DNA from 2 places in the Chimaeribacter sp. YP20170169 genome. Region 2 is predicted to be linked to the other one. Evidence: predicted binding sites of a transcription regulator. Region 2 holds the regulator's gene; the other holds the start of a gene.
The links. Region 2 encodes PhoB, which activates phosphate uptake and scavenging genes when phosphate is short. Its sites were predicted from a motif close to CTGTCATAAAACTGNCNNAT; they were not measured.

Region 1: the regulator PhoB is predicted to act here: its motif matches at 2,672-2,691, upstream of pstS (phosphate ABC transporter substrate-binding protein PstS).

The regions. Positions count from the first base shown of each region.
Region 1 covers NZ_CP176824.1:3,883,743-3,888,586, forward strand. The annotation lists gene ACK3SD_RS17720 (DMSO/selenate family reductase complex B subunit) at 1-46, opposite strand, end outside; gene ACK3SD_RS17725 (DMSO/selenate family reductase complex A subunit) at 43-2,421, opposite strand; gene pstS (phosphate ABC transporter substrate-binding protein PstS) at 2,762-3,802, shown strand; gene pstC (phosphate ABC transporter permease PstC) at 3,884-4,840, shown strand; gene pstA (phosphate ABC transporter permease PstA) at 4,842-4,844, shown strand, end outside.
Region 2 covers NZ_CP176824.1:2,945,263-2,950,106, forward strand. The annotation lists gene ACK3SD_RS13465 (PstS family phosphate ABC transporter substrate-binding protein) at 1-584, opposite strand, end outside; gene phoR (phosphate regulon sensor histidine kinase PhoR) at 621-1,937, opposite strand; gene phoB (phosphate response regulator transcription factor PhoB) at 1,959-2,648, opposite strand; gene sbcD (exonuclease subunit SbcD) at 2,973-4,208, shown strand; gene ACK3SD_RS13485 (SbcC/MukB-like Walker B domain-containing protein) at 4,205-4,844, shown strand, end outside.

The sequences.
Region 1 (4,844 bases), 940 kb from region 2:
CCAACTGCCGGTCGCTGACCGGCGGGAAGTCCTGAAATGTACTCATGCTCTGTTTACCTCGACCAGCATGGTCTGGTGGGAGTTGCCTTTCGCCAGCGGCGTGATGCGCGCTGAACTCAATACATTCGGGCAGCCGCCGCGATCGATGCCCTGTGCATCGGGTTGCCACCAGGCGCCAGCCTGCATCGCCACCACGCCGGGCATGATGCGCATGGTCAGGTGCGCCGGGATCACCACCACCCCGCGGTCATTGGCGATGCGTACCTGATCGCCCGGCTGGATGCCACGGGTGGCGGCGTCCTGCGGGTTGATCCACAGCACCTGCTCCTGTACCTCCTGCATCCAGGGGTTAGGGTATTGGGTGGAGTTAGCGCGGTTCTTCCCTTTCCAGGTGATCAGTTGCAGCGGGTAGCGCGTGCGCAGCGCATCCTCCGGGCCTTCGTGGGCGGGCACATAGTGGGAGAGCGCCGGAATCTCCGGGTGCTGCATCTCATACAGCCGCTGCGAGAAGATCTCAATCTTGCCCGACGGGGTAGGGAAGGGGTGCGCCTCCGGATCGGCAATGTTCTCTGCGAAAGCAACGTAAGGCTCGCTTTTGAACAGGTGGCGGCGCTGTACGCAAAGCTGCTCAAAGGTGGGGAAGTTCTCTTCCGGCATCGCCTGACGGGTGGTTTCAACGATATGCGCGATCCACTCCTGCTCAGTGCGGCCTTCGCTGAACTGCCGCTCAACGCCCAGTTTCTCCGCCACCTCACGCAGCCACTCGTAGTCAGAGCGCCGTTCAAAGTCCGGGGCCACCAGCTTCTCTGACAGAATGATGTAGTTGCCCGTACCCCACGTCTCGCCGATGTTCCAGCGCTCCATAAAGCTGGTCTCTGGCAGCAGCAGGTCGGCGTAGCGCGCGCTCGGGGTAAGGTAGAGATCGCTGGCGACGATGAACTCAATCTTGGACTCATCCTCCAGCACGCTTACCGCCTGATGGAGGTCAGGATTCTGGTTGGCGAGGTAGTTGCTGCCGAGTGAAAAGAGCGCGCGGATATTGCTCTCCAGCTGCTCCGCCCCTTTCAGCCCCATCTCCGGGGTGATCTGGCTGGCATCCTCGGCGGCCTGCACCCAGTTCATGATGGAGATTTTGGCCTGCACCGGGTTATCCAGGCTGGTGGCCTCGGCCATGAACTTGCGGTTGCCGATGCCGCCGTAGCCAGCGGCCCAGCCGCCATGCACACCGACGTTGCCGGTCAGGGTGGCAAGCAGCGTGGAGCCGCGCGCCGTGCGCTCGCCACAGTTGTGGCGCTGCGGCCCCCAGCCCTGAATCAACGCGGCGGGTTTGGTGGTGGCGTACTCCCGTGCCAGATGGCGAATTGTCTGCGCCGGGACGCGTGTGATCTTTTCCGCCCATTCCGGCGTCTTCTCAATGCCATCTTTCAGTCCAAACAGGTAGGCCATCAGGGATTCGTGCGGCGGCACGCCCTCTGGCATGGAGGCCTCATCAAACCCGAGGGTGTAGCGCGCAATGAACGCCGTGTCGTGCAGGTTCTCGCTGATGATGACGTACATCATGGCGTCCATCATCGCGTTGTCGGTGGTCGGCAGCAGCGGGATCCACTCATCGGCCAGCGAGGCGGCGGTGTCGGAGTAGCGCGGGTCAACGATCACAAAGCGCGTGCCGTTGGCCTTCATCTGCTGGTAGTAGTGGTTGGTGTGGCCGAAAACCGTCTCATTCGGGTTGTGCCCCCACAGGATCACCAGCTTGGTGTCCGCCAGCGTGTCGAGCGAACTGCCGCTGGCGTGGGTGCCATAGGTGTAGGGCGTGGCGGCCGCGGTGTTGCCCATGCTGACCGAGTGGTAGTGCTCAAGGTAGCCACCGGTCAGGTTGAACAGCCGGCGCAGCATCTTGTCACCCGAAAACGCGCCGCCGCTGACGGCGGTGTTGGTGTGGGCAAAGCGCGCCGCCGGGCCGTACTGTTCAGTGATGCGCTTCAGGTTGTCGGCGATCAGGGTGGTCGCTTCGTCCCAACTGATGCGCTCGAATTTGCCCTCGCCACGCCGTCCGACCCGTTTCATCGGGTACTTGAGGCGATCGGGGTGATAGACAAACTTGCGGTAGCCGCGGCCGCGTACGCAGGCGCGCATGATCGGCATCTCCGGGTCCAGCTCGTTATCCGGGCGGGTGGTGATGCGCGTTACCATGCCCTGCGAAACATGGGCGCGGATGTCACATTTGCCGCCGCAATCGAAGGTGCTACAGGTTGGCACAACGCGGGTGGCAGGGGCAGGGGAGGCGGGTTCCGTCGCCGGTGCGGCGGTGACCTTGTTGCTGGCGATGAAAGGCACCGCCAGCAGGGCGCTGCCTGCCTGCACGAAACGTCGCCGGCTGAGCGCCAGGCCGCCCTTCAGGCCAGAAGGCTTGTGTGTGGTCATAAGCTGCTTCCAAAAAAGGGAATAGCTTAGCCATCACGCTGGCGTGGGATGTTGATGGCAATCAAACCAAGCCGGAGTGCCGCCGGTGAACGGGCTGAAAAGCCAGCCACGGCGATACATTGATTTATCTGATGAATTTCTGTGGATTGTATTATTTTTAATTAATATCTTTGCCCTGTCCCGCCTAAGCTGGGTAATGGGGCTGATTGAAAATCATTCGTCATAAAACTGTCATACTAACTACATTTTACTGTCACCAAACTGTCCTATTTTCCCTCCTGCAGCGATTCACATACTCAAAAAACGGCCTAAGCCGGATTTGCCATCCCCAGGAGAGATTATGAAACTGATGCGTACCACCGTCGCCGGTATTGTGGCAGCGACCTTTTCGTTCACGACAATGTCCGCCTTTGCCGCAGCCAGCCTGACCGGCGCCGGCGGCACCTTCCCGGCTCCGGTGTATGCCAAGTGGGCCGATAGCTACCAGAAAGAGACCGGCAACCAGGTGAACTACCAGGGGATCGGCTCGTCAGGTGGCGTGAAGCAGATCATTGCCAAGACTGTGGATTTCGGTGCCTCTGATGCCCCGATGGCGGAAGACAAGCTGAACAGCAGCGGCCTGTTCCAGTTCCCGACCGTGATTGGCGGCGTGGTGCTGGCCGTGAACCTGCCGGGCCTGAAATCGGGCGACCTGACGCTGGATGGCGCCACCCTGGGCGACATCTACCTGGGCAAAATCAAGAAGTGGAACGATCCGGCCATCAGCAAGCTGAACCCCGGTGTGAAACTGCCAGACCAGAACATCGCTGTGGTGCGCCGCGCTGACGGTTCCGGCACCTCCTTCGTCTTCACCAGCTATTTGGCGAAGGTGAATGGCGAGTGGAAAGAGAAAGTGGGCGCGGGCAACACCGTGAACTGGCCGACCGGTCTGGGCGGCAAGGGTAATGACGGCGTCGCCGCCTTCGTCCAGCGTCTGCCGGGTTCCATCGGTTACGTTGAGTATGCCTACGCCAAGCAGAACAAACTGGCCTACACCAAGCTGGTGAACGCCGATGGCCAGGCTGTCTCCCCGACGGAAGAGGCCTTCAGCGCGGCTGCCAAGGGCGCCGACTGGAGCACCTCCTTCGCGCAGGACTTGACCAACCAGAAGGGTGGCGACGCCTGGCCGATCACCTCCACCACCTTCATCCTGATCTACAAGAACCAGCCGAATGCCCAACAGGGTGCCGAGGTGCTGAAGTTCTTCGACTGGGCATACAAGAACGGCAACCAGATCGCCAACGATCTTGACTACGCTACCCTGCCGGAGCAGGTAGTCACGCAGATCCGCGCCTCCTGGAAAGAGAGCATCAAAGACAGCAGCGGAAAAGCCCTGTACTGATCCGGCTACCGCGGCCCGGCTTCGCCGGGTTACCAAGCCCGGCCTGCGGCCGGGCCATCTTGTTAATGAGAAGAGTGTCGTATGGCTGAGTACAAGCCGGCTATTAAGCCACCGAGCAAAAACGGTGACATCCTGTTTGGGGCGCTGGTTAAGCTGGCCGCCCTGATCACCCTGATGCTGCTCGGCGGCATCATCGTCTCGCTGATCATCTCCTCCTGGCCAAGCATCCAAAAATTTGGGTTCGCCTTCCTCTGGACCAAAGAGTGGGACGCGCCTGCCGAGCAGTTCGGCGCGCTGGTGCCGATCTACGGTACGGTCGTGACCTCCGTGATCGCCCTGATTATCGCGGTGCCGGTGAGTTTCGGCATCGCCCTGTTCCTGACGGAACTGGCCCCCAACTGGCTGAAGCGCCCGCTGGGTATCGCGATTGAGCTGCTGGCGGCCATCCCCAGTATCGTGTACGGCATGTGGGGCCTGTTCGTGTTCGCCCCGCTGTTTGCCACCTATTTCCAGGAGCCGGTGGGCAACGTACTCTCCAGCATCCCGTTTGTCGGCGTACTCTTCTCCGGCCCGGCCTTCGGTATCGGTATCTTGGCCGCTGGCGTGATCCTCGCCATCATGATCATCCCGTACATCGCGGCGGTGATGCGTGACGTCTTCGAACAGACCCCGGTGATGATGAAAGAGTCGGCTTACGGCATCGGCTGCACCACCTGGGAAGTGATCTGGCGCATCGTGCTGCCCTACACCAAAAACGGCGTGATAGGCGGCGTGATGCTGGGGCTGGGGCGTGCGCTCGGTGAAACCATGGCGGTGACCTTCATCATCGGCAACACCTACCAGCTCGACAGCCTGTCGCTCTACATGCCGGGTAACAGCATCACCTCGGCACTGGCCAACGAATTTGCGGAAGCGGAATCCGGCGTGCACACCGCCGCGCTGATGGAGCTGGGCCTGATCCTGTTCGTGATTACCTTTATTGTCCTGGCGCTGTCGAAAGTGATGGTGATGCGCCTGGCAAAGAATGAGGGCCGCTAGCATG
Region 2 (4,844 bases):
CCGCACAGCGCCCGTAGCTTGAAATAGCCATAGGTGCCGGAGGCGGAGTTGCGCCCGTAACGCTCAAAGGTGCGGTTGGCCCAGTTGCCACCCAGCCCGACGTCCCCCCAATGGCGCGCCGCGCCGCCCTCGCCACAGCGGCGGTTCACCGAGAAGATGGCGTCCAGCTGCCCACGGGTCAGGCCGGTCAGGGGGTTATCCTGATTCACCAGCACCACCAGCGCATCCACCGCCACCGGCACGGCAACGGGCACATAGCCGAAGTGCTCGCGGAACGAGGCGATCTCGGCATTTTTCATTGGCCGGCTCATTGGCCCCAGCTGGGCCGCACCGGCGGCCAGCGCAGTGGGCGCGGTAGAGGAGCCAGCAGCCTGGATCTGCAAGTTAACGCCGGGATAACGGCGGGAAAACCCCTCGCCCCACAACGCCATCAGGGTCGCCAGGGTATCGGAACCCACGCTGGAGAGGTTGCCAGAGAGCATACCGTGGCCCGCCGCGGGCGGCACGGCAGCGACGCCCGGCGCGCACACCGAGAGAATAAGCAGCAGGCAGGCGCTGGCCTGCCGGTAGAACCGAAGAATCATGCGGATGTCCGGCTGAAAAGTCCGTAAAGCCGATGATTATGTCTGCGCGGCGCCATGAGTCAATGTATCCGGTACAATCAGCCGTTTTGGCAGGGTGAACATGAAGCGTGCGCCCTCCCCCGGCTCGCTGAGGATCTCCAGCCGACTGTCGTGGTGGTTAAGCGCGTGTTTGACAATCGCCAGCCCCAGCCCGCTGCCGCCGGTCTGGCGGGAGCGCGCCTTGTCCACGCGGTAGAAGCGCTCGGTCAGGCGCGGCAAGTGCTCGGCGGCGATGCCCGGCCCATTGTCGCTCACCTGGAACTGCGCGCCCTGCGCGGTACGCTGCCAGGAGACCTCAATACGGGTGCCCGGCGGCGTATGGTTGACGGCGTTATAGACCAGATTGGAGAAGGCGCTGCGTAGCTGCTCCTCATTGCCGTAAACCTTCAGCGTGTCATTGATGCGGAACTCAATGTGATGCTGGCCGCCGCTCAGGGTCTGCGCCTCCGGCTGCAACATGCGCAACATACGCGGGATATCCACCCGCTCCTGCATGTCCGGCGGCGGCGCGGCCTCAATTTTCGAGAGCGTCAGCAACTGATTCACCAGCCCCTCCATGCGCCGGCCCTGCGCCTGCATGGTGTGCAGCGCCTTGCTGCGCAACGGCTCCTCCAGCGTCTGCTCGCCCATCATCTCCAGATAGCCCTGCAACACCGTAAGCGGCGTGCGCAGCTCATGGCTGACGTTGGCGAAGAAGTTACGGCGCGCGCCCTCCAGCTGGCGCATCTGGGTGACGTCACGCGCCACCATCAGCAGCTGCCCCTCAGAGTAAGGCATGGCGCGAAACTCCACATGGTGACCATTATTGAGCACCAAGGTCAGCGGGCGGTTGAATTGCGGCTCCTGCAAATAGCGGGTGAACTCCGGGTAGCGCAACAGGTTCAGGATATTCTGGCCGTTGTCCTCCGGCCAGCGCAGGCCGAGCAGGTGTTGGGCCAGCCCGTTGCACCAGAAGATGATCCCCTCCTCGGTGGTCAGCACCACCGCATCAGGCAAGGACTCTGCCCCGCTGCGAAAGCGCTTGATCAGCAGCGCCAGCTCGCGGCGACGGCGGCGGTTGCGCAGCTGCATCTGGTAAAGGCCGTAGAACAGCGGCTCCCAGCTCCAGCGGCCGGTGGGCGGAGTCATGCTGCGGTCGAGCCACAGCCAATAAGAGAGGCGAAGCTGGTTATAGTAGTTCCAGCCCAGCGCGACCAGCACGCTGGCCAGCAGCCACCAGGGCAGACCGCCAAACAGCAGCCCCAGCAGCAGGCCGGGCAGGCAGAACAGCGCCAGCTCCAGCGCCAGACCCTTCCAGGATAGACGTTCCAGCACGTGATAATCTCCGGCGCGGCGTCAGTAGCGCGTTGAGAACCGGTAGCCCGTACCGCGGACAGTCTGCACCATGCGGTCATGCCCACTGCTCTCCAACGCCTTGCGCAGGCGGCGGATATGCACGTCCACGGTACGATCCTCGACGTAGACGTTGGTGCCCCAGACATGGTTGAGCAGCTGCTCGCGGCTGTAGACCCGTTCTGAATGGGTCATAAAGAAGTGTAGCAGCCGGAACTCGGTCGGCCCCATCTCCAGCGGCGATTCATTGGCCATCACCCGGTGCGAGGAGGGATCAAGGCTCAGGCCCTGCATCTCAATCATCTCTTCCACCGCCATTGGCGAAATGCGGCGCATGACCGCCTTGATGCGGGCCACCAGCTCCTTCGGCGAGAAGGGCTTGGTGATGTAGTCATCCGCCCCCACCTCGAGACCCCGCACGCGATCTTCCTCTTCACCGCGGGCGGTGAGCATCATCACCGGGATGTCGCGCGTCAGCGCCTCACGTTTCATGTGCTTGATAAATTGCAACCCGGATCCTCCCGGCAGCATCCAGTCGAGCAGCACCAGGTCGGGATAGGGTTCCGCCAGGCGGTTTATCGCACTGTCGAAATCTTCCGCTTCCAGCGGCTGGTAACCGTTCTGCTCCAGGACAAAACAGACCATCTCCCGAATCGGGGCTTCATCCTCAACCACCAATATGCGTCTTACCATCGTCAATCCTGCCAATAGGTTAGCGATCACGTTTGTTTGCGGCCGCCATTATGCGTCAGATTTATGACACATTTATGAATATCTGTTTCGGTAATGTTTCCCCCACGCCGTGTCCCGGTGCCTACCTTACGGCGAACGGCGGCGACTGCCAGGGTAAAATCACGAAGTTGGAAAGCATCTCGCAAACATCGGGGGGTTTGCGGCGCGACAGCGTGCCAGCCGGGTGTTTATAATCAGCCTCCATTACGCCGGGGCTGGCGTCAATCCCCGCATCTGCCGCCGGGCGGGTGCGGTAGCGTGAGCGGATTACCGAGAGAGAGTGTTATGCGCCTGATTCACACATCTGACTGGCACCTTGGCCAGCTGTTTTTTACCAAGAGCCGTGCGGCCGAGCACCAGGCCTTTTTGGGCTGGCTGATTGATCAGGTGGAGGCCCACCAGGTGGATGCGGTGGTGGTGGCCGGGGACATCTTCGACACGGGCGCGCCGCCGAGCTATGCGCGCCAGCTCTACAACCGCTTTGTGGTGGATCTGCAACGCACCGGCTGCCAGCTGATTGTGCTGGGCGGCAACCATGACTCGGTCGCGACGCTCAATGAGTCGCGTGAATTGCTCGCCTGCCTCAATACCACGGTGATCGCCAATGTGAAGGCCGATCACCGGCCGCAGCTCTGTGTGCTGAACCAGCGCGACGGCACCCCCGGCGCGCTGCTGTGCGCCATCCCCTTCCTGCGCCCGCGTGACCTGCTGCTCAGTCGCGCCGGCCAGTCCGGCAGTGAGAAACAGCTGGCCCTGCAAGAGGCCATCGCCGCCCACTACCACACCCTGCACCAGTCAGCGCTGGAAAAGCGCGACCAACTGGGCCTGCCGCTGCCCATCATCGCCACCGGCCATCTCACTACCGTCGGCGTCTCTACTACCGATTCGGTACGCGACATCTATATCGGCACCCTGGACGCCTTCCCGGCGCAGGCGTTCCCGCCGGTGGATTACATCGCCCTCGGCCATATCCACCGCGCCCAGTGCGTAGCGAAAACCGAGCACATCCGCTACAGCGGCTCGCCCATCCCGCTCAGCTTTGACGAGGCGAATAACCAGAAAAGCGTCTACCTGCTGGAGTTTGACGGCGGCGCGCTGGCGGGCGTCGAAACCCTGCCGGTGCCGGTCACCCAGCCGCTGGCGGTGGTCAAGGGCACTTTGGTGGAGATTGAGCAGCAGTTGCAGGCGTTCGCCAGCGCCGATCCGGCCCGCCCGGTGTGGCTCGACATTGAGGTCGCCACCCAGGACTACCTCAGCGACATCCAGCGCCGTATCCAGCAGCTCACCGAAGGGCTGCCGGTGGAGGTGGTGCTGTTGCGCCGCCACAAGGCGCAGCGCCAGAACATGCTGGATCAGCAGGCGCGCGAAACGCTGAATGAGCTGTCGGTGGCGGAGGTGTTTGACCGGCGCATCGCGCTGGAGACCGACACGGACGAGGCGCACCATGAACGGATGCGGCAGATGTTCCGCGCGGTGGTGGAAGAGGTGCGTGAAGCCAATGAAGGAGTGCAATCCGTATGAAAATCCTGAGCCTGCGGCTGAAAAACCTCAACTCCCTGCAAGGCGAGTGGAAGATCGACTTTACCCAGGAGCCCTTCCTCAGCAACGGCCTGTTTGCCATCACCGGGCCGACCGGCGCGGGCAAAACCACGCTGCTGGATGCCATCTGTCTGGCGCTCTACCACCAGACGCCGCGGCTGAATGTCACCCCCAGCCATAACGAGCTGATGACCCGCCACACCGCCGAGTCGCTGGCGGAGGTGGAGTTTGAGGTGAAGGGCGTGGCGTACCGCGCTTTCTGGAGCCAGCGACGCGCCAAAAACGCGCCGGATGGCAATTTGCAGGCGCCGAAGGTGGAGCTGGCGCGCTGCGCCGATGGCAAGATCCTGGCCGACAAGGTGCGGGACAAACTGGAGTCGGTGGCGCAGATCACCGGACTGGACTTTGGCCGCTTCACCAAGTCGATGATGTTGTCGCAGGGGCAGTTCGCCGCCTTCCTGAACGCGGACGCCAATGACCGCGCCGAGCTGCTGGAGGAGCTGACCGGCACCGAGATCTACGGCCAGCTTTCTGAGCGGGTGTTTGAGCAGCACAAGCAGGCGCGGCTGGATCTGGAGGCACTGCACCACCGTGCCGCCGGCATTGAATTGCTCACCG